DNA from 4 places in the Lactiplantibacillus sp. YT640 genome. Region 1 is predicted to be linked to each of the others. Evidence: predicted binding sites of a transcription regulator. Region 1 holds the regulator's gene; each other region holds the start of a gene.
The links. The regulator Rex, encoded in region 1, represses fermentation and respiration genes when NADH is low (regulators of the CRP and FNR family bind a similar motif). The targets are predictions, from matches to a motif close to TTGTGAANTANTTCACAA.
Positions count from the first base shown of each region.

Region 2: a site for Rex is predicted at 4,723-4,740, ahead of adhE (bifunctional acetaldehyde-CoA/alcohol dehydrogenase). Genes of this name have one in related genera too.
Region 3: a site for Rex is predicted at 2,215-2,232, ahead of ACOV1R_RS01920 (FAD-binding protein). Genes of this name have one in related genera too.
Region 4: a site for Rex is predicted at 2,400-2,417, ahead of ACOV1R_RS12800 (nitronate monooxygenase). Genes of this name have one in related genera too.

Region 1 covers NZ_JBMNVY010000013.1:49,521-57,112, reverse strand. Annotated here, with positions in the region: gene ACOV1R_RS09680 (APC family permease) at 1-453, opposite strand, end outside; gene groL (chaperonin GroEL) at 703-2,328, opposite strand; gene groES (co-chaperone GroES) at 2,384-2,668, opposite strand; gene ACOV1R_RS09665 (CPBP family intramembrane glutamic endopeptidase) at 2,861-3,505, shown strand; gene ACOV1R_RS09660 (redox-sensing transcriptional repressor Rex) at 3,670-4,347, opposite strand; gene ACOV1R_RS09655 (ABC-F family ATP-binding cassette domain-containing protein) at 4,516-6,498, shown strand; gene tsaD (tRNA (adenosine(37)-N6)-threonylcarbamoyltransferase complex transferase subunit TsaD) at 7,275-7,592, opposite strand, start outside.
Region 2 covers NZ_JBMNVY010000038.1:4,049-11,640, forward strand. Annotated here, with positions in the region: gene rbsK (ribokinase) at 1-732, opposite strand, end outside; gene rbsR (ribose utilization transcriptional repressor RbsR) at 836-1,834, opposite strand; gene adhE (bifunctional acetaldehyde-CoA/alcohol dehydrogenase) at 2,094-4,697, opposite strand; gene ACOV1R_RS14055 (universal stress protein) at 4,986-5,447, opposite strand; gene ACOV1R_RS14060 (PadR family transcriptional regulator) at 5,638-6,183, opposite strand; gene ACOV1R_RS14065 (phenolic acid decarboxylase) at 6,299-6,835, shown strand; gene ACOV1R_RS14070 (2-keto-4-pentenoate hydratase) at 6,997-7,592, opposite strand, start outside.
Region 3 covers NZ_JBMNVY010000002.1:68,764-76,355, forward strand. Annotated here, with positions in the region: gene ACOV1R_RS01920 (FAD-binding protein) at 1-2,096, opposite strand, end outside; gene ACOV1R_RS01925 (DASS family sodium-coupled anion symporter) at 2,561-3,976, shown strand; gene ACOV1R_RS01930 (LysR family transcriptional regulator) at 4,086-4,973, shown strand; gene ACOV1R_RS01935 (flavodoxin family protein) at 5,043-5,468, opposite strand; gene arsC (arsenate reductase (thioredoxin)) at 5,804-6,229, shown strand; gene ACOV1R_RS01945 (SDR family NAD(P)-dependent oxidoreductase) at 6,549-7,409, shown strand; gene ACOV1R_RS01950 (acetoacetate decarboxylase family protein) at 7,441-7,592, shown strand, end outside.
Region 4 covers NZ_JBMNVY010000026.1:6,199-13,790, forward strand. Annotated here, with positions in the region: gene helD (RNA polymerase recycling motor HelD) at 1-2,164, shown strand, start outside; gene ACOV1R_RS12800 (nitronate monooxygenase) at 2,459-3,388, shown strand; gene coaA (type I pantothenate kinase) at 3,557-4,486, shown strand; gene guaA (glutamine-hydrolyzing GMP synthase) at 4,580-6,136, shown strand; partial or broken gene ACOV1R_RS12815 (class I SAM-dependent DNA methyltransferase) at 6,388-7,592, shown strand, end outside.

The DNA of each region.
Region 1 (7,592 bases):
AATCAGTACGGCAATCAATACTTGATAATTAGCTAGCGCCGGAATCGCCGACGTGATTGCTTCAGTACCAGAAGTGACGGAAACCGCTACGGTCAGCATATAATCAACCAGCAGTGATCCCCCGGCAACTAATCCGGCTGGCCGCCCCCAGTTCGTACTTGCCACCACGTAGGCGCCACCGCCAGATGGATAAGCCCGAATAATTTGTCGGTACGACATCGTAATAGCAAACAACAGCACTAACACAAGCGCCGCCACGTACAATTGATACATCAACGCGGCCGCTGAAAGTGTAATCAAAACGGTCGTAATCTGTTCAGTACCGTAAGCCACCGATGATAGCGCATCTGACGATAGCAGCGCCAGTGCCTTGAACTTGGTGAGTGCTTGCCCACCCTCGTCCATGGTTTTTAACGGTTTCCCAATAACTAACCGCTTTAAATAACGCCACATGATAATAACTCCTTTATTCCAAAATAATTATCCCAAAGTAAACTGAGTCAAAGTAGATTCTACTACTTTACCCTGCCAAATACTACCAGTTAAATGTCGGGTGCTTCACCGCACCCACATTTTGCGTTAACGACTAATCCTACCGCTCTAATATGGATAAATCAATACCTTTATTCTAGTCGATTCACACCCTAACAGCACTAAAAAAGCACTTACTCAGCCGAGTAAGTGCTTAATGTTACGATTTGTTTACATCATACCGCCCATACCTGGGTTTGGTGCGGCTGGTGCAGCTGGTGCATTTTCTTCAGGTTTTTCAGCGACAACGGCTTCAGTCGTTAAGAGAAGGGCTGAAACAGAAGCGGCATTTTGTAAAGCAGAACGCGTTACCTTAGTTGGGTCCACGATACCAGCTTTGATCATGTCAACCCATTCATCAGTTGCGGCGTTGAAACCAACACCTGGCTTTTGTTCCTTCATCTTTTCAACGATAACAGAGCCTTCCAAACCAGCATTTTCAGCGATTTGGCGAACTGGTTCTTCCAAAGCACGTTTAACAATGTTGATCCCAGTTTGAACGTCACCAGTTTCCTTCAATGCAGCAACATCTTTGATAACGTTAATCAAAGCAGTACCACCACCAGCAACAAAGCCTTCTTCAACGGCGGCCCGAGTTGCGTTCAAAGCATCTTCAATCCGGTATTTACGTTCCTTCAATTCAGTTTCAGTAGCGGCACCGACACGAACAACGGCAACCCCACCAGCTAATTTAGCTAAACGTTCTTGTAACTTTTCTTTGTCAAAGTCAGAAGTTGTTTCACCGATTTGGTTACGGATAAATTCAACCCGTTCTGAGATAGCATCCTTGGAACCAGCGCCTTCAACAATGGTGGTGTTATCCTTAGTAACCGTAACTTTGTTGGCTTGACCTAATTGATCGATGGTCGTGTCCTTCAATTCAAGGCCAAGGTCGTCAGTGATAACCGTCCCGCCAGTTAAGATAGCGATATCTTGTAATTGTTCCTTACGCCGATCACCAAAACCGGGTGCCTTAACGGCGACAACGTTAAACGTCCCACGCATCTTGTTCAAGACTAAGGTTGGTAAAGCTTCACCAGAAATGTCATCAGCAATGATCAACAATGGCTTGCCTTGTTCAACGATGGATTGTAATAGTGGTAAGATATCTTGAATGTTTGAAATCTTCTTATCAGTAATTAAGATATATGGATTGTCAAGATCCGCCTCCATCTTATCATTATCAGTAACCATGTATTGTGATAAGTAGCCGCGGTCGAATTGCATCCCTTCAACAACGTCTAAGCTAGTATCAACACCACGTGATTCTTCAATCGTGATAACACCGTCATGACCAACTTTTTCCATGGCTTCGGCAATCAATTTACCAGTTTCTTCACTTGCTGAAGATACAGAAGCGATTTGCGCAATATCTTCTTGCGTCTTAACTTCGTGTGCCATAGCGTGTAATGAGTCAACCGCCGTCTTAGTAGCTTCTTCAATCCCACGACGAATGCCAACAGGGTTAGCACCGGCCGTAACGTTCTTCATACCTTCATTAACGATTGATTGTGTTAAGACCGTTGCAGTAGTCGTCCCATCACCAGCGATGTCATTAGTCTTTGAAGCAACTTCAGAAACTAACTTAGCACCCATGTTTTCGAAATGATCGTCTAATTCGATCGCCTTAGCAATCGTTACACCATCATTAGTAATTGTTGGTGAACCATATGATTGTTCCAAAACAACGTTGCGACCCTTAGGACCTAACGTTGACTTAACTGTGTCAGCTAATTGATCGACACCTTTTAGCATCGCTGAACGTGCATCTTCAGAGAACTTTAATTCTTTAGCCATTATCTCTATTCACCTCATGAATTTAATTTATTTTAAGTTGCGCAATTTAAATGGATTAGTCTTCGATTGCAACAATATCTTTTTCGTGCAATACCAAATACTTAGCACCTTGATACTTGACTTCGGTACCGGCATACTTATCGAATAATACTTGATCGCCGACCTTCACGCTGGGGTCAACTTTTGTCCCGTTATCTAAAACACGACCGTCATTGACGGCAACAACCTTACCGCTTTGGGGCTTTTCCTTAGCGTTATTGGCAATGACAATACCGCCAATTGTTTGTTCTTCTTCTTCTTGTTGTTGCAAGATAACGCGATCTCCTAATGGTTTTAACACGTGAATCCCTCCATTTATTCTTTTTTAGCACTCCTCAACCTCAAGTGCTAATTACATTGTCAACTATATCATTTTAATTCAAGATTGCAAGTGATTTGTCAATTATTAGTCAAAGAATGTCAAATCGACTATAATGAATACTATTGAAGTATCAATAAATCTTAAATCAAACTTTTAAAAGGACGTGACTTGATGGTTAATCGCCGCCAATCAATCTTTATTCTTATCATCTACTTTATTATTTACGCACTACCGAGCGTCCTTGTGACTGCTTTCCATCAGCTAGGGGCCCAAGTATTCGTGATTCAAACGGTCGACTACTTAGTCGGTGCAATCCTACTCATCTGGTTGGCGAGTCGCATGCGGACAAAAAACGTTGTTGAAAAACAACCAAGTAACTGGTTCATGACGTTCATCTGGGGATTGATCGGTCTTGTCCTAGTCATCGTTGGTCAAGTCATCATTTTAAAAATGACGGCTTTACTGGGACAGTCAACAGCGTCAACCAACACGACCACCCTCTTAACTGTTGGGCAACAATATCCCGCTTTCTTCTTAGCCATCATTGTCGGTGCCCCGATTATGGAAGAAATCGTCTTCCGCAAAGTTATCTTTGGCAATCTAAGTGCGGTTACTGGTCAGATTGGGGCGGCCTTGATTTCTAGTGTGCTATTTAGCTTTGCACATGCGGATGGTCACTTTATCCTCTATGCCTTTATCGGGTTATTATTCTGCTGGTTATACCAGCACACCGGTCGGATTCAAACATCGATGACGGCTCACATCCTAATGAACGCATCGGTTGTGTTACCCACATTATTAGGCTTACTGCACTAGTATCATTACTAGGTAGCGCTAACCTAGCGTTTCAACGTTAATTTTCACCGAATATTTATACGTTACAATCAATGATTCGTGATCTAAGTATGTTAAAAAGGCTTCCCTGAATAATTCAGAGAGGCCTTTTTATAGCCATTTAATTTCAAAGATAAAGCGAGTTATTAATCTTCAGTCTCATTTTCATCGTCATTACCATTGTCACCTAATTGCTGACCGTAATGTTCAATGAAGTAGATCAATGTTTGTAATTCGTTGGTCAAATCAACGTTCTGAACCCGTACTGTCTCAGGAACGGAGATTCGTAACGGCGTAAAGTTCATGATTCCTTTGACGTTTGCATCAACCAAGTCATCGGTAATTTTCTGAACAACCGTGGTTGGCACCGTTAAGATAGCAATCTCAATCTGTTGTTCGATCAATTGCTTTTTGAGCTCCGTCATTGGGTACACTGGAACCCCACTTTGGACTGTATTGGCAATCGCCTCGTTGACATCAAATGCTGCTGAAATGCGGACATTACTGTTTTTGTGAAAATTAAAGTTCAGTAGGGCGTGGCCCAAATTACCGACCCCAATTAAAGCAACATTCGTTAAGGTGTCTTGATTTAAAATCTTTTTGAAAAATGCAAGTAACGTTTCAACATCGTATCCATACCCTCGTTTGCCGAGCGCCCCAAAATACGAGAAATCTCGCCGAATCGTTGCTGAATCTACTTTAACCGCCTCGGACAACTCGGTCGATGAGACCCGCTTCTTATCTGCATCTAGCAAGATATTTAAATAGCGGTAATAAATCGGTAACCGTTTTGCCGTTGCCCGTGGAATTTTTGTTTCTGCCATTCGGACGTGTCCTCCTAATTAAAAGTTTGTGAATTTGCTGACACTATTCTAGCATAACGCGTGACTTTGTGAAATAATAATTACTTATTATTCCGAATAATTGGGTCAGGCCGTTACAATATGCTACAATTATGTCACGAATTAAATGTGAAAGGAGCTTAATAAAGCGTGATTTTACTACAAGTACAGCAAGTTATGCGGCGTTTTGGCGCCGATGTCTTGTTCGATAACGTACAAATGGATATTCAAGAACACGCTCGGGTGGCCCTTGTCGGTCGAAACGGGGCCGGAAAATCAACCTTACTTAAAATGATTGCCGGCGAAACGGTACCGGACGAAGGCCATATTTCAATGCGCAAGGGCTTAACAATCGGTTACTTGGCGCAAGACCAAGGACTGGATAGTAACAATACGATTTGGGAAGAAATGAGTAGTGTCTTTGCTGAGTTACATGCCATCGAAAAACGGATGCACCAGCTCGAAAATCAATTGAGCGACCCCGCAATCATGAATGATGAGCAGGCTTATCAACAGACCCTGAAAACCTATGATCAGATTCAAACTGAATTTCAACAAAAAAACGGGTACGGCTACCAAGCTGAGATTCGGGGCGTGTTGCACGGCTTCCAATTCGACGCCGATGTGTACGATAAGTCGGTGACGGCACTATCCGGTGGACAAAAGACCCAGTTGGCCTTGGCCAAGTTGTTACTTGAAAAACGGGACTTGCTTATCCTTGACGAACCGACGAACCACTTGGACGTCGAAACCCTTACTTGGTTGGAAAGCTATCTCCAGTCTTACTCTGGTGCGCTGCTAATCGTTAGCCATGACCGTTATTTCTTAGACCGGGTCGTTAACGAAGTCTATGACTTATCACACCATGAAATGGTGCACTACACTGGTAACTACGACCAGTTTGTGCAAGAAAAAGCGGCTCGAATCCAAGCACAATGGAAACATTATGAAAAGCAACAAGCGGAGATCAGCAAGCTTGAAGACTTTGTTAATCGTAACATCGTGCGTGCTTCTACGACAAAACGGGCCCAGGCTCGGCGTAAGCAGTTAGCAAAGATGGACTGCCTTGACCGCCCTGATAGTGACGAGAAGACTGCCCACTTTGGCTTTCATGCGGCTAAACAAAGCGGCAACATTGTGTTGACCGTCAAAGATGCAGCCGTGGGCTATGATGGTCAGATTCTTTCGGAACCCGACAACTTGAATATTAAGAAACATGAAGCTATTGCCATCGTTGGACCGAACGGTATTGGAAAATCGACTTTCCTAAAGAGTATTTTGGGACAGATTCCATTCATTAAAGGCCAGGCCGTTTTTGGCACCAACGTCGTTACGGGCTACTACGATCAAGAGCAACGTAATTTAAACGACAAAAAAACCGTCCTCAGTGAACTTTGGGATGAACATCCCACCACTCCTGAAAAAGACATTCGTACCATTTTGGGCAGTTTTCTCTTCACTGGTGAAGATGTTGATAAACCCGTTCATGCCCTATCTGGTGGAGAACGAGCCCGGTTACTGTTGACCAAACTTGCCATGCAAAATGACAACTTCTTAATCTTAGATGAACCAACTAACCACTTGGATATCGATAGCCGTGAAGTTTTGGAAGTCGCCCTCAACGACTTTGACGGCACCCTTTTGTTCGTGTCACATGACCGCTACTTCATTAACCAAGTCGCCACGAGTGTCGTAGAGGTTTCTCCGGAAGGCACGGAACTCTTCTTAGGTGATTACGACTACTACATCGACAAGAAACAAGAGCAAGCTGAAATCGCGGCTGCGGCTGCTAGCCAAGCGGCCGAAAAAGCTGCTGAAGCCGGTGCAGCGGATTCAACCAGTGCCACAACTGCTGCTCCCCGCTCCAAAGGCCAGCAAAATTACCAAGCCAGCAAGCAGCAACAACGTGAAAAACGCAAGCTTGAGCGCTCAGTTGCCGCCCTGGAAGAACAGATGACTGCCTTAGATGAACAAGCCACACAGATTCAAACTGAAATGGCGCAACCTGAAGTATCGGCCGATGTTGGTAAACTACAAGACCTACAAAAAGAACTTGAAGCCATCAATACTCAACAAGAACAAGTTGAAACCGAATGGACCGAACAAGCTGAAGCTTTAGAAGAATTGAGCTAATTTTCCAACGACTCATCAGATAAAAATAATAGTCGCCTCAAGAATTAATATAATTCTTGAGGCGACTATTATTTTGCCCCTATCCGCGGCATAAATCATGATTGAAAGAGGATGATTCCTAGAATCAAAAATGACCAGCTTAAGCCCGCTGGAAACAGTTCAAGTTAGTGTAAACTTGCTTAGTTAGTTCGTCCTACACCGACCTCCAGTCGGGATAGCGTTCGAATGGCTGACAAGGATATACCCAACTTTTGCTGAATTTGTCGTTGTTTTTCATAAACGTTAATTTTATCAATCAACTGTCAGATTGAAAAGGTCTTGTGATAACTCACTATTTCTGAATTACCGTAGTAATAATTGAATATTTCGAAAAAGTGGAGAAGGCACTCTGATATTTAACTTAAAGGGTTCAGTATCAAAATAGCCAACGACAAATTGTACTGAGTTCAGTGGCCGTTCATCAGCCATTCGAGCGGCTTCCCGACTGGAGAGGCTGGGTGACAATGCTCAGTAGCCAAATTATTCTTAGCTGGAAGTGGGTTGCTTCCGGCTTAGAATAAGACTCGTATTTGAGATGACGCGGGTTATGCGTTAGCTCAAATCGACGTCGGCTTACGTTCCAGCAATTGTCACCCAGCCCCGGAGGTCGGAATCGGACGCGCATTGCTGACGAACAGGAATCCACCTAACCGGCACCTTTCAATCATAATTAATGAAAAGATACTAAAACGGGTGTGAAAAGGACTGACTTTTCACACCCGTTTATAACTGCTTCATTACTTCAACATACCTGGCATCCAATCAAATTCTAAGCTTGGATCGGCATTCAGCGCCGCGTCGCCGAATTGGTGATGCTGATATTGAACATAGCCCGCAGCACCAATCATGGCACCATTATCACCGCATAACTTTAGAGGCGCTAAGATTAGTTCGGTGTCAGGAAAAGCGGTTGGTAAATCTTGTTGTAACCGTTCACGTAGCCCCTGATTAGCTGCAACGCCACCGGCTAAGACTAATTGCTTAACTGGATATTGTTTGAGGACTCGTAACGTTTTACTCATCAGAACATCAACCACGCTGGCCTGAAAGCTAGC
Region 2 (7,592 bases), on a different contig from region 1:
TTCGACTTTAAAAGCTGGTACGATACCATGTCGCCCATCGATATCATAAAACGCACCCTTACTACCAATCGTAATGATAACAGCTGAAATACCGAGGGCGTGTAATGCAGCGGACGCCTTTAACATGCTGGCTTCATCGGTGATTGCAATCCCAGTCAAAGTTTCCGTTTCCGTCTCATTTGGTACAATCATGTCAGTAACTGCTAAAAGTTCAGCGGGGACTTTTTCCATGGCTGGAGCGGGATTCAAGATTGTTCTTACGCCAGCGGCCTGTGCAATTTTAAAGGCTTCGACCGTACTATCGACAGCGCTTTCAAATTGTGCAACCACAAAATCACTAGTTTCAATGATATCACGGTGGGCTTCAACGTCTGCTGGCGTAAAGGCCATGTTGGCACCACCATGAATCATAATTTGGTTTTCACCGGCATCATCAACCGTGACGTAAGCTTGACCTGTCGATTGATTAGTCATCTTTGTGATCCCTGCCAAGTTGATCTTTTCCTGCGTCAATAAATCAAGCATGGTTTTACCAGCAGCATCGTCACCAACCGCACCAATAAAGTGGGTATTAGCACCAGAACGTTGCGCTGCGACGGCCTGGTTCGCGCCCTTACCACCACCGGCTGAAAAGATTTCCTTAGTGTGAATCGTTTCGCCAGGCTTTGGCATGTTTTCAACCCGAATCGTCCGGTCTAAGTTGATACTCCCAATAACGGTTACCGTATTCATAATGGTCCCTCCAAATAGTTAAATTAATCTGAATTTAGTTTTTATTAAAACGTTTTATGAAAACGTTTTAATAACTCGTAAAAAATATAACACATCTGAATAATTAATTCAAATGTGCCGTCGAATTTCTTTCAATTAATTTAACTGGTAAGTGGTGTTCTTCCCATGGCTGCTGCGGATTAGCAATACGGTCGAGTAACTGGTTGGCTGTCGTTTGCCCCAACTCAAAAATCGGTTGTGCGATGGTTGTAAGCTGTGGCGCGACATATTGGCACATTTCGACATCGTCATAGCCAATGACACTGTAATCATCCGGTATCCGCTTATCATGTTCAGCCATGCCTAAGTATACACCGAATGCGATTTCGTCATTGACTGCAAAGATCCCCGTAACTCCAGTCGCCAAAATTTCCGGAACAACTTGGCGACCACCCACTTTAGAAAGCGGCGTCGCGATGACATGTACCGCTGTCCGCGGATACACACTATAAAAACCACTAAGCCGCTTTTGGACATTGGCTGACGGTTTTGCTGGAATAAGAACGGCGACTTGCCGGTGTCCCAAATCTTTTAAGTGTTGAGCAGCTTGCCGCCCCCCATCATAGTCATCAGTCAACACAGAATCGCTGAACCCTTCGGCGCGCTTTTGGTCTAAGACGATAAATGGGTGACCCTTCTGCCGTAGAATATCATTAATCGCATTATTGGAAACGGCCGAACTTGCGATAATAAAGCCATCCACACCCCGGCGGCTGAGTTCATCCAAATAGACGCGTTCTTTGTCTTCATCCAGATCAGCATTACACAACATCGTGATGAAATTTTGCTGATACAAGACGTTTTCAATGCCTCGAAGCAGCTCACCAAAAAAGGGATTCCGAATATCAGGCACAAGGACCCCAATTGTTTTGCTGGTCTTCTTAATCATCCGCTGAGCAAAGTAATCAGGCTCATAATTTAATTCATCCCGGGCCGCTTCCACCTTAGCAACCGTCGCCGCACTAAACTTATCACCATGCCCGTTTAAAATTTGTGACACGGTCGCAATTGAGCGTTCTGCAAGGCGCGCAACATCTTTGATTGTGACTGCCTTATTTTTCATGGGCTTCTCCTCCGTAAAATTAACTCTTGCATTATTGTAGCCTAGAACGCCGAATTTTCCTAACCGAATCTCAAAAATATTTAGTACACCTATAAGTATATCTATATAGTGTGCAAGCCGATAATTTATCCATATCAAGTCTTCATTTTCTCCTCCTCTGAAAACAAACAGTAAAAACTTTCCAGGTAGTTATTCTAAAACCACATGACAAAAAAGCCCGCGCTCATCATGAGCGCGGGCTCCCTTAATTCACAAAGGGCTATTTTTCAGTACCTTGGCCGTCCCATTCACGTTCAATAATCGCCTTTAATTCACTGATTAAAGGTTCGCGTGGGTTAGCGGTCGTGCATTGGTCTTCATAGGCCAGTTCGGCTAATTCGTCGACGGTGGCGTCAAAGTGCTTCTTTTCGACCCGGTTGGCTTTCAAGGATAAGGTCACATCCATTGAATGAGCCAAGTCAATGTAAGCTTTAACTAAGCTTTCTTTGAGTTCTTCGTCGGTCTTGCCTGGTAACCCTAAGGCCCGGGCAATGTTGGCATAGTCGGCTAAGGCAGTATTATGGTTGTACTTCGGCCACATTGCTAACTTCGTTGGGATTTCAGCATTGTAACGAACGACTTGCGGATAAGTGATCGCAATTGCCAATCCGTGTGGTAAGTTGAATTCCCCGCCTAATTTATGGGCGATCGAGTGGTTGATACCCAAGAAGGCATTGGCAAAGGCCATCCCAGCTAGCGTTGAGGCATTGTGCATCTTCTCACGAGCCATCTTGTCACCATCATAAGAAGCTTTCAAGTACTTGAAGGCTAATTGCAAAGCTTGAATTGACCAGCCGCGTGTGAAGTCAGAAGCCATCGTTGAAACATATGCTTCGGTTGCGTGGGTAATTACGTCGAGACCAGTCCAAGCCGTCGTCCGCTTTGGCACCGTTTCAACAAATTGTGGGTCAACGATCGCAATATCTGGTTGCATTGCGTAGTCCGTAATCGGGTATTTGACGTGCGTCTTGGAGTCCGTAATAACCGCGTATGGCGTTACTTCAGAACCAGTCCCAGAAGTCGTTGGAATCCCAATATAAGTTACTTTTTCGGATACTGGTACTTTGTACGTCCGCTTCCGGATATCCAGGAACTTCTGTTTAGCACCTAAGAAGGAAGCTTCTGGGTGTTCATAGAAGAGCCACATCCCCTTAGCGGCGTCCATTGCAGAACCACCACCGAGTGCAATGATTGTATCTGGCTTAAAGGCCTTCATCCGGGCAACCCCTTTGTAGACTGTGTCAGTCGACGGGTTCGGTTCAACTTCTGAGAAGATGTCGATATCAACCGGATCAGTCCGCTTGTTCAAGACCGCCGTTACTCGATCAGCATAGCCAAATTCAACCATCCCAGGATCACAAACTAGGAAAACCTTCTTAATCCCGGCCATGTGTTCCAAGTAGCGAACGGAATTGCGTTCGAAGTAGACTTTGGGAGGCATTTTGACCCATTGCATGTTATTACGCCGTTTTGCCACAGTTTTGATATTAATCAGATCCATATCTGTAACGTTATGAGAAATCGAGTTGCCACCATATGATCCCGTGCCCAGAGTTAATGAAGGCGCCATGTTATTGTAGATGTTACCTAACCCACCAACTGAAGATGGCGTGTTAACTAAGATCCGGCAAGCTGGCATTTGTAAGCCAAATTCTTTGACCAATGCATCATCGGTCGTATGAATCCCAGCAGTATGGCCTAAGCCACCATAGTGAAGTAATTCATTAGCCCGTTTGAACGCCGCTTCATGCGAATCCGCTTTGTAAACGGTCAGAACTGGTGATAATTTTTCGCCGGATAATGGGTACTTGATACCGACACCATTAATCTCCGCAATCAAGACCCGGCAGTCCTTAGCGACATCTTTCAAGCCAGCCATTTGTGCGATTTGATAAGCTGTTTTACCAGCAACTGGACCACGAACTGTGTGCCGGTTAGGATCAATGACAGCATCACTCAAGGCTTGCACATCTTTAGGTTTAACGTAGTAGCAACCCAAACGAATAAATTCAGCTTTAACTTCAGCATAAATTTCCTTGTCGATAATGGCACTATTTTCAGAAGCACAAATCATCCCATTATCAAACGTCTTCGATAAAACAATGTCGTTAACCGCCTGCTTAATGTCAGCTGTTTTTTCAACATAAGTTGGGCCGTTACCAGGACCAACACCCAGTGCTGGTTTACCTGATGAGTAAGCGGCTGTCACCATACTTGGACCACCGGTAGCCAAGATCGTCGCAACATCCGTATGGTGCATCAAGGCGTCGGTTGCTTCAATGCTTGGGTGTTCGATGTATAAAACAGCATCAGCTGGACCACCAGCAGCTTTAATCGCTTCCCGCATCACATCAGCAGCCGCAGAACTACATTTCTGAGCTTGAGGATGGAAACCAAAGACGATCGTGTTACGCCCCTTTAATGAGATCAACGTCTTGAAAACCGTTGTTGAAGTTGGATTCGTTACGGGTGTAACCCCGGCTACGATACCAACTGGTTCAGCAATTTCCATTAGTTGCTCTTCATCGTCTTCTTTAATGACGCCGACTGTCTTATCATGGCGCATGCTGTTCCAGATATATTCGCTGGCGTAGATGTTCTTAATCGCCTTATCTTCAACAACACCCCGACCGGTTTCCTCAACCGCCAACTTGGCTAACTTCATATGATTGTCCAGTGCGGCAACCGCAACCTTTTCACATAAATCATCGATTTGTGCTTGGGTATATGACTTCAAAATAGCTAATGCTTTCTTAGAACGTTGAACTAATTGATCAACTTCATCAGTAACTTTGCTTGTTTGATTTTTTTCTGTCTTAATCATGAAGTGCTTCCTCCGTTCAATTCCTTTGTGAATTAATTTACAAACTTTATTATAGCCATCCTTGCTCATAATGCAACAAGAATTTGAAAAATTATTTAATATCATCCAAACAGTACACTTATAAACTCATGTTTAGCAGTATTTATAGCCAATAAAAAAATTAAATTGTTAAGTTCATTAATGAACAATAGCAGTCAAAAACAACCGCAAGCTCCTCATTAGCCATGATGAGCTTGCGGTTGTTAAAATTTCATCAGCTTGGATCTTAATCCCTGTCCCGAGTCTTGATTACCGAACAACGATAACTGAAATAGGTGCTTTTCGGGCCAAACGCGGACCAATTGCCCCAGCAATCTTAGAATGTGGAAATTCAGTATCGGCACCGGTCACTAATAGATCTGGTTTAAATTCTGGAATAACTTGCTCTAAAATGACGTCATCCACATCACCGCCTTCATAGACAAGCGGCTCTACTTGATTAACGCCTCGTTGTTCAGCAAGCTGAACGTACTCGGCAACAACATCTTCAACGTGTTTCCGTTTAGCTTGGATCTTCGACGGTGTTAATGAATCAAAGATATTGATATCTTCGCTTTCCAGCACCGAACAAATTCCTAACGGAACATCATAGTCGTGGGCCAAAGTCGTTGCGTATCGAAACGCACGTTCTGAAGAGGTATTATCGTCCTCATCAACGGTCAGTAAAATTCGCCGATAGACAAGTGGCTCTTGCATTTTTTGATTTTCCATAGTTAATCTCCTCATTGAAGTGAATTGATATTGACCACTGCCATTATACCAGTTTCAGAATTCAAACGGCACCATTTCTCACACGCATATAATCATAAGCTGATTTCCTTCAAACGCCGCTCTAAATAATTAAGGGTAGCTTTTAACGCTATGATTCCAGCCACCAGTTAGAACGGCAGCACTCTCCCCATTACTCCGGTAAGGCTTTCAACGTCTGCTTCAACCAATTCACATAGTAGTCTTCTCGTCCGATCGCATGTTGTAAGATCAAATAGTGACCATAATGTTGCTTAGCAGCTTTAGCTTGCGGGAAAACGGTCGCCAATCGCTGTTGTAAGTGTGCTAACTTAGCTGTGTGCAGGGTGAGCTGTTCCTGTAACATCGCTAGTAGGCGTGGATCACGATCCGTTTGAATAAAGTATAGTTTTAAAATAAATTCATCTTTCGTAGCGGTTAAGTCTGGTGTACCGACACTGATCCACTCATGTAACAGCTGCCGACCAGTTGCGGTGATGTGGTAGAGTTTCTTTTCAAGTTTTTCGCCACTGACCGTAATTTCATGCGTGACGTAACCTTGTTCTTCTAGTCGCTTCAATTGCGGATAAATTTGACTATGTTGAGCTTGCCAGAATTCACCGATCTCGTCATCAAAGGCTTTAGTTAGATCATAGCCCGTTAATGGTTGCTGGTTTAATAACCCTAGAATAATAAATTGTAACTTGTTTTTTTGCGCCATTGGAAATTCCTCCTTGACGATTCCTTGATAACAGTATACACTAACCTTGTTGTTTAAAACATGTAATAAATTACATGATTAAAATGACATATTAGACATAAGGAAGGTAATTCTAATGACAAAAACTTTTAAAACACTTGATGACTTTCTCGGCACACACTTTATCTACACTTATGATAACGGCTGGGAATACGAGTGGTACGCCAAGAACGACCACACCGTTGATTACCGAATCCACGGTGGGATGGTTGCCGGTCGTTGGGTCACTGATCAAAAAGCTGACATCGTCATGTTGACCGAAGGCATTTACAAAATTTCTTGGACTGAACCAACTGGGACTGACGTTGCACTAGACTTCATGCCCAATGAGAAGAAACTACACGGTACGATTTTCTTCCCAAAGTGGGTTGAAGAACACCCTGAAATTACGGTCACTTACCAAAACGAACACATCGATTTAATGGAACAGTCTCGTGAAAAGTATGCCACTTATCCAAAACTAGTTGTACCCGAATTTGCCAATATTACTTACATGGGCGACGCCGGCCAAAACAATGAAGATGTAATCAGTGAAGCACCTTACAAAGAAATGCCGAATGATATTCGCAACGGCAAGTACTTTGATCAAAACTACCATCGTTTAAATAAGTAATGTTTCACGTGAAACATTCTGGTCTACAAATTGGATAATTAGCAGTCTGTCCAATCTTTGAAAATTACTAATCATCTGAAAAACATTCATTTAGCAACACTTCAAAAAGGCCTTCATAAATGTCATGACATTTATGAAGGCCTTTTTCGTGATTATTTTACTTAGGCTTCTGTTACATCCAGCGCAACCTGTCCCAGCCCGGCATCGAAGTCGGCTTGCCAGTGCCCCGCGGTCAAATGTGGTGGTAGGACAAACGTCCCCGACGAAACTCGTTGGCCAGCCGTTAATGTCTTACCTTGCTCTGCAAGCTTGCCGACTAACCACTTCAATGACTCAAGCGGGTTACCCAACACTTCACTCGCTTGACCAGTTTTAACCGTCCCCCCATCATGGACTAGCGTACACTTTGACGTTGCCACTGCATCAGCTGAAGCGAACAACTCGGCAGTCTCTCGTTCAGTTCCATATACCACTAGCCCACCGACTGCGGCATCCGCGACCACCAAATTTTTAGGCAAATCGGGAAACCAGTCAGCAAAACGTGAATCTGGCAATTCAAGTCCCGGCGCGACAGTCGTTTTTTGCCATAAATCGGTCAATGAATCGGTGGTTGACAGGTCTTCTTTAGCCTTAAAGACCAACTCCACTTCGACGAGTGGGTCCATTAGTTGCCCGCGTCGAACCGTGGTTGGTGCCGCCAAAAAGTGATCCGCAACCTGGACACCGTACAGCGGCGTATGAGCATCAAACATCTTTT
Region 3 (7,592 bases), on a different contig from region 1:
GCGGCCAGTTTAACATTAGATGCTGTTTCGCCATCAACAAGGTCATTAATTCCGTTGGCTTCGTTGGCGGTGACAGATTCACTATCTACCTTTGGACGAGCAGCGTTTTCACCGGCTAACTTACCAAAGATCAAACATTCGGCTAAATTACCACCACCTTGATAGCAGTTTGCAACGATACCGCCTAATTCACCAGCGCCGAACAAGCGTGGAATAGGTTCGTCATTGACGTTGAGAATTTGGGCATTTTCATTGCGTTGTGGCCCCCCTTGCGTGTTGAGGACGTCATTGGCCGCAGCAATGGCATAGTAAGGGCCATCGTCCAGTTGACGCATCGTTTGCGGATCACGACCAAATTCAAAATCACGTCCCACTTCTGTGTAGTGATTAAAGTCAGTTACCGTCTGTTGTAGATTATTAGCAGGAACTCCCAATTTGGCGGCCAATTGTGCAATCGTTGGCGCGGAAACGAGCTTGGTCATGAATTTCGGATACGGTAACTGACCAGCCTGACTTTCTTCTTGTTTGAAGGCATCGTACTGGGTTTGATCAAAAATTAAGTAGGGGTGCTGATTATTCATTGGGATTAGCCAAGAGCCATGTGTGTAAACGTGTCCGTGACGGTGCTTAGCGTCTTCTTGGAAGTAGCGTGTCCCGTCATCAGCGATAACGAAAATACTACCGTTTTTTAATAAAGGCCAGTGTTCAATTTGACGGCCCCGTTCATTGGCGTCTTCTTTGAAGGTGATTCCAGGTAAGATACCGTGAGATTCATAATTGGTCATGTGCCACATTTTGGCATCAACTTCTTGAGCCATTTTGATACCATCACCGCGGTTATAGAGCGTCCCAAGTGGTGTCAGATGATCACTGTGCAAGTAGGTTTGCTTTAACTCAGGATTGTTTTCAAAACCACCCATAGCTAAAACGACGCCATTATTAGCATGGATATTAAGCAGTCGCTCGCCCCGTTTGATTTGGACCCCTTGGATCACTTTAGTATTAGGATCTTGGATCAAATGTTGTGCCCGTGAGTCCAACCAAACGTCAATATTGTCAGCTCGTTCAAGGACTTTTTGCCGGAGTAGTTTCCATAATGCAGCGTCTTTATCACGCTTGTGAACGAGGGCAAAGTCAATCGTATCACTTCCGGCTAGTTCTGGGTATTCCGCCATGGTTTTCTTGATGGCAACGGCATCACCGGGTTTAATATCATGTTTCCAACTAACGGCTTTAATCCCCAGATATTTTTCAAAATATGCTGGAATTTTACTCATGCCGCTTAAATAGGCGTTGAGTGTCTTAGTAGGGGTACTGAATGGCGCGCCCAGTGCTTGATAATAAGCGGTTAGTTTATCTAAGCTTTCACCCGTAACGACGTGTTGGGCGGAGTAGCGGGTGTTGCCACCTTCACGGCCAAATGGTGCCGCATCAACTACTAGTACGTGGGCACCATTATCAGCAGCAAAACGAGCCGCTGAAGCACCGGCACCACCAAAGCCTAAAACGATGACGTCGTAGTTACCGTGCCAGTTCACATTGAGCGCGGGCGTGCCGTTGAGTGCCTTAACGTATTTTTCAAAGTTATCGAAGCACCGTTCCAAGAACTTGATAGAAGGGGCATCGGTCATTTGACCATTCTGATCAAAGGCTTTAGCAGCGTAGCTTAACATGTATTCATTGCCAGGGAGTACCTGAGCATCAACTCCGGGCGCATTGAGAATATTGCGTAAGTCACCTTGAGCACGACACGTCCCCTGTACGCCAAGGGAAGTACCAACTAACATGACCGGTTTATTAGCAAAGGGGTGGAGCTGGTAAGAAAGCCATTCAATAACGTTCTTGAGTGCGGCCGGAATGGCATGATCGTATTCGGGTACCCCGATGATCACCCCATCGGCCTGGCTAATTTTATCATTTAAGGCTTGAACGGTCGCCGGGATATGATTTTGAGTTGGTTCATTAAAAAGGGGAATCCCTGTAATTTCATTAACGTCAATGGTAGCCCGTTGACTAAAATGATGCTTCATAAATTGTAATAATTCACGGTTGTAAGACTGTTGTGCCGCCGTACCAATCAAGGCAATATATTTCATAATTAACATTCCTTTATTAGTTTTTAGTTGGATAAGTATACGAATTGTTTACGCTTTCAATATAAATAGTTACCTAGAAAAAACAACCGTTAATTTTAACGAAGCCAACAGAATGCTATTGTGACAAGGATAACAAGCTGTGATTAATTTGACGGGTTGTCGAAACTTTAGTGAGAATTAAGCAAGTGGCAAACTTTATTTTAGCTTTTTATAAATTCTATTTATAAAAGTGTCCGATAAAAGGCACTAGTCGCTATGATAATTTCAGGTATTTTTAATCGCAAACAGGTCCCTGTAGGCTGTATATAACGGGTTTTATTGCGACACCTCAAGCAACTACAACTAAATTTAAATTGACAGACTTATAAATTAAGTTATGGTGATATTGAAAAACGGCAAACAACCGTTAATGGCAAGATATGTGAAAATCTTAACAATTATATGAAGATTAGGAGGAAGTGCAGATGTTGAGTGAAATAAAATGGAAGGGCTTTCTGTTACCGCTAATTTTGGGAATTGGGTTATGGCTAGTTACGCCACTACGACCAGTAGCAATTAGTATTATGGCGTGGCACTTATTTGCAATTTTTGTGGCAACGATTATTGCTTGTATTACCAAGCCATTACCGATGATGGCCGTCACGCTGATTGGGATTGTTGTCGCGACGTTAACGGGTGTTTTTACGATGGACGAAGTCGCTACTGGTTTTGGTAATTCGACGGCGTGGATGGTTGCCATGTGCATGTTCATGGCTGCTGGTTTTATTAAATCAGGACTTGGCAAGCGGATCGCCTATCTGTTTGTCAGTTTATTTGGCAAGCGCACGCTGAGCTTAGCATACGCCTTATCCTTTGTTGATGCCGTATTGGCGATTGGTATTCCTAGCAATAATGCGCGGGTCAACGGGATTATGTATCCCATTATTGATAATCTTTCTCGTGAAATGGGATCTGATCCGAAACAGGGCACACAGCGAAAATTAGGCTCATTTCTAGTTTTTAATGAATATGAAGTTAATAATATTACATCAGGCTTGTTTTTGACCGGTTTAGCTGGCAACATGGTGGCTATTGGTTTAGCTAAGATGCAGGGAATCACGGTAACTTGGATGCAATGGTTTATGGCTGCTTGTGTCCCAGGTATTTTATCGCTACTAATTATTCCATGGGTACTATATAAAGTCTATCCCCCTGAGGTGAAACAAACGCCAGACGCGCACCGCTGGGCAACGACGCGTTTGGCCGCACTTGGAAAAATGACAGCTAGTGAAAAAATTATGTCAATTACCTTTATTTTAGCGATTGTTTTATGGTTGATCGGGACTAAAATTGGCATCGATGCGACCGAAGTAAGTTTTATCGCAGTTGTTATTTTGCTGATTACGGGCGTGTTAACGACTAACGATTTGCTCAATGAACATTTTGCTTGGAATATTTTAGTCTGGTTATCGATCATGATGATGATGTCTAAGAAGCTAATGACACTAGGCTTTTTCCCATGGTTTTCCAAAACGTTAGGTCATTTACTGAATGGTATGAACTGGATTAGCGTGCTCATTATCCTGTTTTTAGCTTATTTTTACTTACATTACATGTTTCCGAGTGTTTCAACACAGATTTCGGCGTTATATGCTGGCTTTTTATCCATCGCCATTGGTGCCGGTGTTCCCCATGTTTTAGCGGCGTTACTATTGGCATTTGCTGGTTCAATCAACTTGTCAACGACGCCGTACTCGGCCGGGCCCGCGGCATTATTGTCAAGTACAGGCTATGTGACTAGTGCGGAGTGGTGGCGATTGAGTGCAATTATTGGGGTTATTTTTAACGTCATCTGGTTAGGTGGGGGCTTGCTGTGGACCAAGTTATTAGGCTTTTGGTAAGACTAACTGAGCAATATAGATGCGGTAAGTCGTGATTGATCCTGACCACGATTTGCCGCATCTTTCGTGTTAAAATTAGGTATTAAATAGATTGAATGGGGGCGTTGACGTGAATGAACGCGATTTAAAGTACTTCTGTTCATTAGTTGAGACGGGAAATTACACGGCCACGGCGACCAAGTTTCACGTCACACAACCGGCTATTTCTGCAGCTTTACGACGATTGGAAGAAGAATACCAAGCAGTATTACTAACGCAGGCCAACCATCGGGCCCAACTAGTAACGACGGCAGCGGGGCGGACCTTGTATATTAAGTCTAAGCAACTCTTAAAAGACGTTGCGCAGATGGCACTGGAAGTTCATCACGCTAATGAGCAGCAAGTTCGGCTCGGATTTTCCAATGTTGCGGGTGGTATTTGGCTTCCCCGGGTGATAAAAAAATTTATCTCAGTTGATTTATTAGACCAGGTCACAACGACCGTTGCTGATTCAGAACAATTGTTAGTTGACTTGCGGCAAGGCAAGTTAGACGCAGCGGTTTTTTCAACTTTGGTCCCAGAACGTGCCACGGATTTACGGGTGAGCATCTTAGAGGAACATCAGATGCAGGTCTTGGCCAATGTCAATAGTCCATTAAGTCACTTAAAAACGATTCGAGCAACTGACTTACAAGGAGTGCCTATCATCGCTCGTCCTAAACACGCATTACCACGGTTAGCATTAGAACAATATTGTCAGCGCGGCCACATACAGCCTAAAATCGTCTACGAGGCAGCTACCAACGCGTTAGTCGAAGGTCTAGTTGCTCAAAACGTTGGTGTTGGGGTGGTCATTGCGGATTCCGTAGTGCTAAGTGATCAGGTTGTAGGGATTCCACTAGCTGCCCAAGAGCAATTACACTGTTACATGCAACTGGCGGTGCGGAAGTCCTTTTTGCCTAACGCTAATCAGCAGCGGTGCATTGACGTCCTACGTCAAATTAGACGGGCTAATTAGGTCTTCAGCACTAATCCAAAAATAGCGCTCGCATTGACTTTTTCAGTCAACGCGAGCGCCGTCAAATCATTATTGAGCTAACATTTTTTGAGCGAATTCCTTAACGAGTTCAATCTGCTCATCTTTGAGCTTGCCGCCAGTACTGCCGATGATTTTCATTCCTTTGCCACCCATGACTTGGTGGAAGTGGCCGATGACGGGAATGCCCTTTTCGGTGGCAATCTTTGTCAGGGCTTTGTCTGAAACCATTTCTGGTCCGCCAGAAGTTGTGAATAGGGCGATTTGTTTGATCTTAGTCGGATCAAGGTTCTTCATAAAAGCAGATGCGGTTTTGTCGGGTTTCATAAAATAAGTACCGCCGCCAAAAAAGAGTGTGTCAGCTTGTTCGACAGGTGTATCGATGGATTGTGCTGGAACACCTGCCACGCTAGCGATTTGTTCGGCAAATGCTTGTGTATTGCCATTGCGAGTTTGATAACGAATTGCTACTGTCATGGAAAAGACCTCCGATAAATTAGTTGAAATAAGACCGTTCTCGCGATGAGTAACTGCTCAGGGGGACTGGTTATAAGTTTAGAATAATATTGTAATATCAATTCTAGTATAAATCGTTTTGAAATCGATTACAAAAATATAGTGAGCGCATTCTTGAGGGTTAAGGCTAGCTTATTCGATTGCTGGAATAGTCACAGCAATCTATCGCGGTTACGCGCATGACGATGTTGTATCTTAATGGTTATTAGCGGAGCAAGCGGGATTCTTGCGGGCATAATATTGGTGATGATACGCGATTAGTGTCGTTATCGTCAGTAATTTAGGAGGACGGCGAAATGCCAAAAATATATTTTTTATGTACGGGCAATGCCTGTCGCAGTCAGATGGCAGAAGGCTTTGCACAGCAATTATTAGGACCAAACTGGCAAGTTGCTAGTGCTGGGGTGGAGACACATGGCCTGAACCCACTAGCTGTTCAAGTAATGAGCGAGGTGGGTATTGATATCAGTGACCAGGTTTCTAAATTAATCGACCTGACCTATCTTAATCAGTGTGCAGTCGTGGTGACGTTGTGTGGTGATGCACGGGATCGCTGCCCCGTCACTCCGGCAACGGTGACCAGGCTACACTGGCCATTGCCTGATCCGGCTCGCACGACTGGCAGTGTTAGTGACCAATTGCTAGTATTTCGACAGGTCCGAGATCAGATCAAAGCACGAGTGATTGATCTGGCACGGACCTTGAATGTTTCGGCAACGTAGCCGTGCACAATGAACGGTTGCAGTATTAAGAAAATAAATCCAATTATAATGATGCGCATGTAAGCTAAGAAGGGCTGGCATGCGTTTTTATGAGCTAATTAAAGTTGGAACCACACTTTAGTTAGTTATAATTGTGAACCAACACACATGTATAAAAGCTACAGTTTAATCGTCGTAAGACTAGTACTTTTATCCATTACTCAAACAAATTTAGTGGGTTAATATGAAAGCGTAGTCAAGATAAATGACCGGTCATCAGGTTAATATTTACTGATAAGTTAATAAAATCACAATTTCATCGAGGAGGACGCAAAACATCATGAAAGATTTTAAAGATAAAGTTATGTTTATCACGGGTGCGGCCCACGGATTTGGTCAAGTTATTGCTGAAGGCGCCGCGGATCGGGGTATGAAGCTCACGATTGTTGATATCGACGAACCAGCTTTGAAGAAAACGTACCAACATATTCTCGACAAGGGTGCCAAGGTGTTGATGGTTACCGCTGACGTTACAAAGGAAGCTAGTGTCGACGATGCGGTTGAGCAGGCCATGGAAAAGTTTGGGCGGATCGACCTACTGATTAATAATGCCGGGATCGCGCTACCTGGCCGAATTTGGGAATTGCCGACTCGTGATTGGGAATGGATCATGCATATCAACTTAATGAGTCAAGTTTATGCGATGAAGCGCGTTATCCCAATTATGATTCAACAGAAGACCCATGCGGATATTCTTAACGTGGCTTCGATTGCCGGCTTAGTTGATACGCCCGGAATGCCTTCTTATCATGCTAGCAAGTTCGCTTCTGTTGGGATGACTGAAGCGACCGCCTATGACTTACAACGGGCTAATATTGATATCGACATGCACGTGATGTGCCCTGGCTTTGTTCAGACGGATCTCTATCACACTGAAAATCACCGGCCAGCGCAATACAGCGACCCAACGGACCCGTATTATCAAAGTGAAGCGTACTTAAAGGGACAACAATTTGCGAAGTATGTCATTACCAACGGGAAACCAATTGATACGATTGCCGATACCGTCTTTAAAGCCTTAGAGGATAACCGTTTCTACATTTTGACCCATCCAGAATATAATCCACTGATTGAAGACCGAGTTAAACGGATCGTGACGGATGGCGCACCAGACGTGCACATCATGGACGGTATCATGTAAGCTAATCACGCAAACAAAGGAGTGTTTTACCATGGCAAGTTTTATTGCAAGTGATCAGGATGTTAAGAACTTTTTGACAGCACCAAGCATGAATGACCAGGAAGGTATTGGGTTTGCTTATGCCACTGACGAAGCGGTGCTTAAGGCTTTAATTCCAGCACCATTAAAATTAATGGCACCGGT
Region 4 (7,592 bases), on a different contig from region 1:
CATCAATATAAAAACGGATAGTTACGAAGGCATGATGGAGACCGGATTATCCGTGCGGCAGCAACAACAGATGATGGATGAGCGGCAGAATAGTTGGAAGCACGCGACTAAGCAATTATCGACGTTAAAAAAGTTGGAAAAGAATGCTTATTTTGCGCGGATCGATTTTCATGAGACTGGTGAGCCTAAGCCTGAGACGATTTATATCGGACTCAGTTCATTTTCTGACACGCCGGATCACTTTTTGATCTACGACTGGCGAGCGCCTATTTCCAGTATTTATTATGACGGTGGGTTAGGGCACGTGACGTACCAGACTCCGGATGGTGAACAGACCGTTAATGTGAAGTTGAAGCGGCAGTTGATGGTTGAGAATGGCCAGATCGTGACAGTCTACGATACTGATGAAGCCGTTGGTGACTCGATGTTACTAGAAGTGTTGGATGAAAAGTCCGATGTGAAGATGAAGAGTATCGTGACGACGATTCAAAAGGAACAAAATACCATTATTCGGGATACGAGTTCTGACCTCCTGTTTGTGCAGGGGGCGGCCGGTTCCGGGAAGACCTCGTCCGTTTTACAACGGGTCGCATACTTGTTGTATCGTTACCGGGGTAATTTGACGGCCGGACAAGTCATCTTGTTCTCACCAAATCAACTCTTTAATGATTATATTAACCAAGTATTGCCCGAACTGGGTGAACAAAACATGGTTCAGATGACTTATTTCCAATACGCATCGTACCGGTTACCACACATGCAAGTTGAAACTTTACAGCAGCGGTTTGAAACTGAAAATACACCGCAGATGGCAAAGATTACGAAGTTGGAAGGTAGCCTCGCATTTTTCAACGCGGTTACAACGTATGGCCGACATTTGGAACAAGCGGACATGCGTTTCCGTAACATTACGTTGAACGATGAAGTGATTATTTCCCGGGAAAAGATTAAATCGATTTACTACTCTTTCAACGAAAACTACCACTTAGCGAACCGGTTATCAGCAACTAAGGAAGAATTAATCAAGATTTTGAATCGCAAGGTTGAATCGGAGATGCGTTCCAAGTGGGTCGAAGAAGCGGTTCAAGACTTATCACGCGAAGAGATCAATCAATTATATGGCAATCAGCCGCGGGAATTTAAGAATGGCGATAAAGAGTTTAAATTCTTAGCACGTAAAATTGTGATGCAACGCTTAGGAAAAGCCCGGACGCAAATCGTGCGTAACCGTTTCTTGAGCATCAACATGCAGTACGCGCATTTCTTACGCGAAGTACCGAAGATCATCAAGTTGGCTGATCACGGTATCTCAGCTGCTGACTGGGATGCTACGGTTGAACGGAAACTAGCCGAGATTAAGGAACGTCATATCTCGTTAACAACGGTCTCAGCTTACATGTACCTGCATGACTTAATGACCGGAAAGCACGGGCAGCGTGACATCCGGTTTGTCTTCTTGGATGAGATTCAAGATTACAACGCCTTTCAGCTAGCGTTCCTGAAGTTTAGCTTCCCTCAAGCCCGCTTCACAATGCTCGGTGACTTGAACCAGGCGATTTTTACCAAGGAAAACAGCCATTCGCTGATCAATGAATTGGCCACATTATTTGACCCTGAAAAGACGCGGGTCGTGCAATTGACTAAATCGTACCGGTCAACGCAACAGATTACTGATTTCACCAAGGAAATTTTAGTCAATGGTGAAGCCGTCACGGCTTTTGATCGTCAGGGCGACTTGCCAAATGTCGTTGTGACGCCTAACTTTGAAGCAGGGGTTGATCAAGTCGTTGATCAGCTAGCGATGAACGATTCTGAACGTGATACGACGGCAATTATCGGGAAATCCTTAGCAGAATGCGAGGCGCTCACGAAGGCCCTGAAAGCTCGTGGTGAGCAGGTCACGTTGATTCAAACTGAAAATCAACGCTTGGCTCCTGGTGTCATTGTAGTCCCGTCTTTCTTAGCAAAAGGGTTGGAGTTTGACGCGGTCATCGTGTGGAACGCTAATCAGGAAAATTACCAACGTGAAGATGAACGGCAACTATTATATACAATCTGTTCACGGGCCATGCACGAGCTAACGCTAGTCGCGGTGGGTAGCTTGTCACCGTTACTAGCGCGGGTGAACCACGCCTTGTATACATTAAATGAAGCAAAAGTTTAAGTCAGTTTAAGACAGTGAGTACCGCTCCATTCACCTGGAGTGGTACTTTTTTTAGTTTTACTTGTGAAGGAAATCTTAAGGTGCGTCAGGATGATCAGTAGTGGAACAGTTGGGGACTTGTGTCGGAATAACTAAGAAAACGCTATCATAACGATGGAATAAGCGTTAAAATTAACTCATCAAGTGCAGTAGTCGGTGAGAGACAATGGCCTTAATGCTGACTAGGCACACAATATCGTGAAAATACTAACAACTAGTTAGAACGGTTGTTAGTGACCTGAGGAGGAAACGACGATGTCAATCACTGAAATGTTAGGTATTCAATATCCCATTTTTTCTGGTGCCATGATGCGAATTGCGACCCATGAATTAGTCGGGGCGGTTTCGGAAGCTGGGGGACTCGGTGTTTTAGGTTCAGCGGGGTTATCTGCCGAACAGTTGCGAGCAGAGATCCAAGAGACCCGCAAGCTGACGGATAAGCCGTTTGGTGTCAATTTAATGTTACAGATGAAGAACTGTCCAGAACTGGCCCAAGTCATCATTGATGAGGGGGTCAAGGTCGTGACGACTGGTGCGGGTAACCCGACTTCATATATTCCGCCGTTACACGCGGCCGGTATTAAAGTGATCCCAGTGATTGCTTCGGTCCACCATGCCCATAAGATGGTGGCGGCCGGTGCAGATGCGTTGGTTGCTGAAGGTCAAGAATCAGGCGGACATATCGGTCAAACGTCAACGATGGCATTATTACCTCAAGTCGTGGACGCTGTTGATATTCCGGTGATTGGTGCTGGTGGTGTCGGTGATGGTCGCTCGATTGCGGCGATGTTTGCGCTGGGCGCCCAGGGTGTGCAGTGTGGCACGATCTTTTTGACAGCTGAGGAGTGCCCGGTTCCAGCTAGTTATAAGCAACGGGTATTGGCTGCCAGTGACACGGATACAATCGTGACTGGCCGCAGCCAGCGCGATCCGGTACGGGCGCTAGTTAACCCGATGTTGGCGCAATACTTGCAATTGGAGCAAACTAACGCGCCGGTAGCAGAATTACACGCGTTAGCGGACGGTTCATTTGCGAAAGCCGTTGAAGATGGCGATATGGAACATGGTACGCCCATGGCTGGCGAAGTGGCGGGGATGATGACGACAATTCGGCCAGTCAAGGAAATTATTACGACGTTATTTGGTCAGGCTCGTGAGGTCGCGGCACAACTGAAAATCGAATAAGATACAGTAGCATAGCTCGGTACTAGGTCAGCGTTAACTAGTATCGAGCTATTAATGGTTATTGGCTATCAATTAGGAATCCGGTTAATTTGAATTTTAATCAGCGTTTGATAAGGGTTTCATGTTATAATCAACCCATTAATTTAGTAATGGTGGCAGACAGAAATCATGGAAGATCAGATGAACTATTATCGCTTCTCACGTGAACAGTGGAAGCAATTTTATCGTAACAATCAGCATCAAGTACCATTGACCGCAGCCAATTTGCACGAAATTGAGGCGTTTAATGACCGGATTAGTCTCGACGATGTCCGTGATATTTATATGCCGTTTGCGCATTTGTTGCAGGCCAAGTATGAACACTACTTGTCATGGCGGGAAACGGAGTCCGTTTTTTTACACCGCCAGAACCGCCAATCACCCTTTATTATTGGAGTGTCTGGAAGTGTGGCAGTTGGCAAGACCACCACAGCACGGTTATTAGAGATTCTATTTAAATATTTATATCCAGACCGGCGGACGCAATTGATTACGACGGATGGTTTCTTATACCCGAATGCCGAGCTCAAAAAGATGCAATTGATGGAACGTAAAGGGTTTCCGGAAAGCTATGATATGACGCGGCTGATCCAATTCTTGAACGATGTGAAGAGCGGAAAGCCGTTAGCGAAGGCCCCGGTATACTCTCATCAGACTTATGATATTGTGCCAAACCGCTTTGACGTGATCACGCATCCTGACATTTTGATTATTGAAGGGATTAACGTGTTGCAATTGCCAAGCAATCAGGCGATCTACATTAGTGATTTTACGGACTTCTCAGTGTATGTGGATGCGGATGCCGATTTAATTGAAGATTGGTACTTAGAACGCTTCAAGGCCCTGATGAAAACGGCTTTCCAGGATCCGACGAATTATTTCTATCCTTGGGCGATCGGTGATCCGAAGGACGCGATGGCGATGGCCGAGCGTGTTTGGGAAGAGGTTAACTTGAAAAACTTGAATGATTATATCTTGCCAACCCGTAATCGTGCGGATTTAATTTTGCACAAAGTTGCGCATCATGTGATTGATGCCGTGTATTTCCGCAAATATTAGCACCTAAGAAATTTCTCATACTGGTTGACCGAACGTTTAGAAATCAGTATGATAGACCTATTGAGCATTAATTAATCCAAAGGAGTGAACAACTTGGCAAAAACGGATACCGCGTCTTTCGATTCCATTTTGGTATTGGATTTCGGTAGTCAGTATAATCAATTGATTACCCGGCGCATTCGTGATTTCGGCGTTTATTCGGAACTACTTCCGAACACGATCACCGCTGAAGAAATCAAGGCCCGTCACCCGAAAGGTATTATCTTTTCTGGTGGCCCCAACAGTGTTTACGATGATGGCGCCTTTCGGGTTGACCCGGAGATTTTCAAGTTGGGCTTACCAATCTTGGGGATTTGTTACGGCATGCAACTGATGACCTACACGCTTGCGGGCGGGAAGGTCGAATCAGCTGATAACCGTGAATACGGCAAGGCGAACATTGACGTGACGAGTGACTCGGCGACCCTATTTAAGAACACGCCAGCTGAGCAGTCAGTGTGGATGAGTCATGGTGACTTGGTTACTCAGGCACCTGATGGTTTTGACGTGGTGGCCACTTCTAAGAACTGCCCGATTGCGGCAATTCAAGATGTTGACCGGAAGTTATATGGGATTCAATTCCATGCTGAAGTTCGGAATACGGACTACGGTAATGATATTTTACGGCACTTTGCTTTTGACGTTTGCCAAGCTGAAGCTAACTGGTCAATGGATGACTTCATTGATATGCAGATTGAAAAGATCCGCGCTGAAGTTGGCGACAAAAAGGTCTTACTGGGACTTTCCGGTGGGGTTGATTCCAGTGTCGTCGGTGTGTTATTGCACAAGGCCATTGGAACGCAATTAACAAGTATTTTCGTTGACCACGGTTTGTTGCGGAAGGGCGAAGCCGATCAAGTCATGGCGAGCCTGGAAGGTAAGTTCGGCTTGAACATCATTAAAGTTGATGCTAAGGATCGATTCTTAAGCAAGCTGGCTGGTGTCAGTGATCCTGAACGGAAACGTAAGATCATTGGTAACGAATTTATCCAAGTGTTTGATGAAGAAGCCACGAAGTTAAACGGGATGGAATTCCTCGCACAGGGGACTCTCTACACCGATGTGATTGAAAGTGGGACTTCAACGGCCCAAACAATCAAGTCACATCATAATGTTGGTGGTTTGCCAGAAGACATGCAGTTCAAGTTGATTGAACCGCTACGGACGTTATTTAAGGACGAAGCACGGGAACTCGGTGAAAAGTTAGGGATGCCGTCTGACCTTGTTTGGCGTCAACCATTCCCAGGCCCTGGTCTCGGAATTCGGGTTATTGGTGAGATTACGGAAGATAAGTTAGAAATCGTGCGCGATAGTGACTTTATCTTACGTGATGAAATCAAAAAAGCCGGCTTGGACCGTGAAATCTGGCAATACTTCACCGTATTACCAGGCATCAAGTCAGTCGGTGTCATGGGTGACGGCCGGACCTACGATTACACCGTTGGTATTCGGGCCGTAACATCAATCGACGGTATGACCGCCGACTTTGCACGTATTCCATGGGATGTCTTACAAAAGATCTCAGTGCGGATCGTCAATGAAGTCGATCACGTTAACCGCATCGTGTACGATGTTACGAGTAAGCCACCTTCGACAATTGAATGGGAATAGAAAATTATATAAAATGAAATCGTAATATTGATTTAACAGTATTTGTGAGCTTATAAAATGGATGAATTGGTGGCGAATCTGAAAGATTTCCTATCAACAGTCTCACTAAGAATCGTGGAAGTCTTCAGTCACTTGGAAGTGATTGAGGATCTCCACGATTTTTTTTTAGAATTCGTTCCTTGTGCATTCACAGAATGTTGCGGATAATGTAATAAGGGAAAGTGTATCAAGTACAGGGTGGAGGAACCGACATGGCAATTACCGAATATGAAGATCAAATCCAATCAATCATTAACGAACCAAATCACGAAGAGTTCGTCTATGATTTTTTAAGTGTGTATGAAAAAATCCCCAAGGCAACGATTACTAAGTTGAGAAAGGGCTTGAATAACCTATCAAAGGAACCGGGTGAAGTTTATTTAAAGAATAAGCTTTACTTCAAGCAGACTGATTCAAATTTAATGCAGGCGTATGTGGATGTTCAGGCCCGCGTAAATGAGTTGGGAACAAAACCGCGATTCGTCATCGTCACTGATTACAAGCAGCTACTGGCTAAAGATACAAAGACCGACGACACCTTGGATATCGAGTTTTCAAAATTACCTCAAAAGTTTGAGTTCTTCTTGGCGTGGAACGGAATTGAGAAGGCTGATTTTGACAAAGAAAATCCTGCTGATGTTCGTGCTGCCGAACGTTTTGCTAAGCTCTACGACGTTGTAGTTAAGGATAATCCGGATGCGTCGCGTAAAGGACTAAACCTGTTCTTAATTCGTGTGCTGTTCTGCTTGTTTGCGGAAGATACTAACATTTTTGTGGACAATTTATTTACTAATCGAGTTAAGCAGATGACCCAAGAAGATGGGAGTGACTTTGATGCGTTTGTTAGTCAGTTATTTGGTGTGCTTGATTTTGAAAAATCGCAACGTCCGGCCGACACACCATCGTGGCTTAATGATTTTCCATATGTTGATGGTGACCTATTTAAAAATCCTCACGAATCCTTGGAGTTTAGTTCTAAGTCTCGAAAATTAATCATTGATGCTGGTGAATTGCTGAATTGGAATCAAGTGAATCCGGACATCCTCGGATCCATGATTCAGGCTGTTGCCAGTGAAGACAGCCGCAGTCACCTCGGTATGCACTATACGTCAGTTCCGAACATCATGAAGGTGATTAAACCGCTTTTTCTGGATGGACTTCGCGATGATTTTGAAGCAGCCAAAGGTAATGAGGATAAGCTTCAGAAGCTGTATAACCGCATTGGTAATATCAAATTTATGGATCCGGCTTGTGGGTCAGGTAATTTCTTGATTATCACGTACAAAGAATTGCGACAGCTTGAAATTGATATTTTGAAAGAGTTAAACAACCTTGGCGTTGCCACAATGTACGTACCGTCTGTGACTTTAAATCAGTTTTACGGGATTGAAATTGAAGACTTTGCGTGCGATGTAAC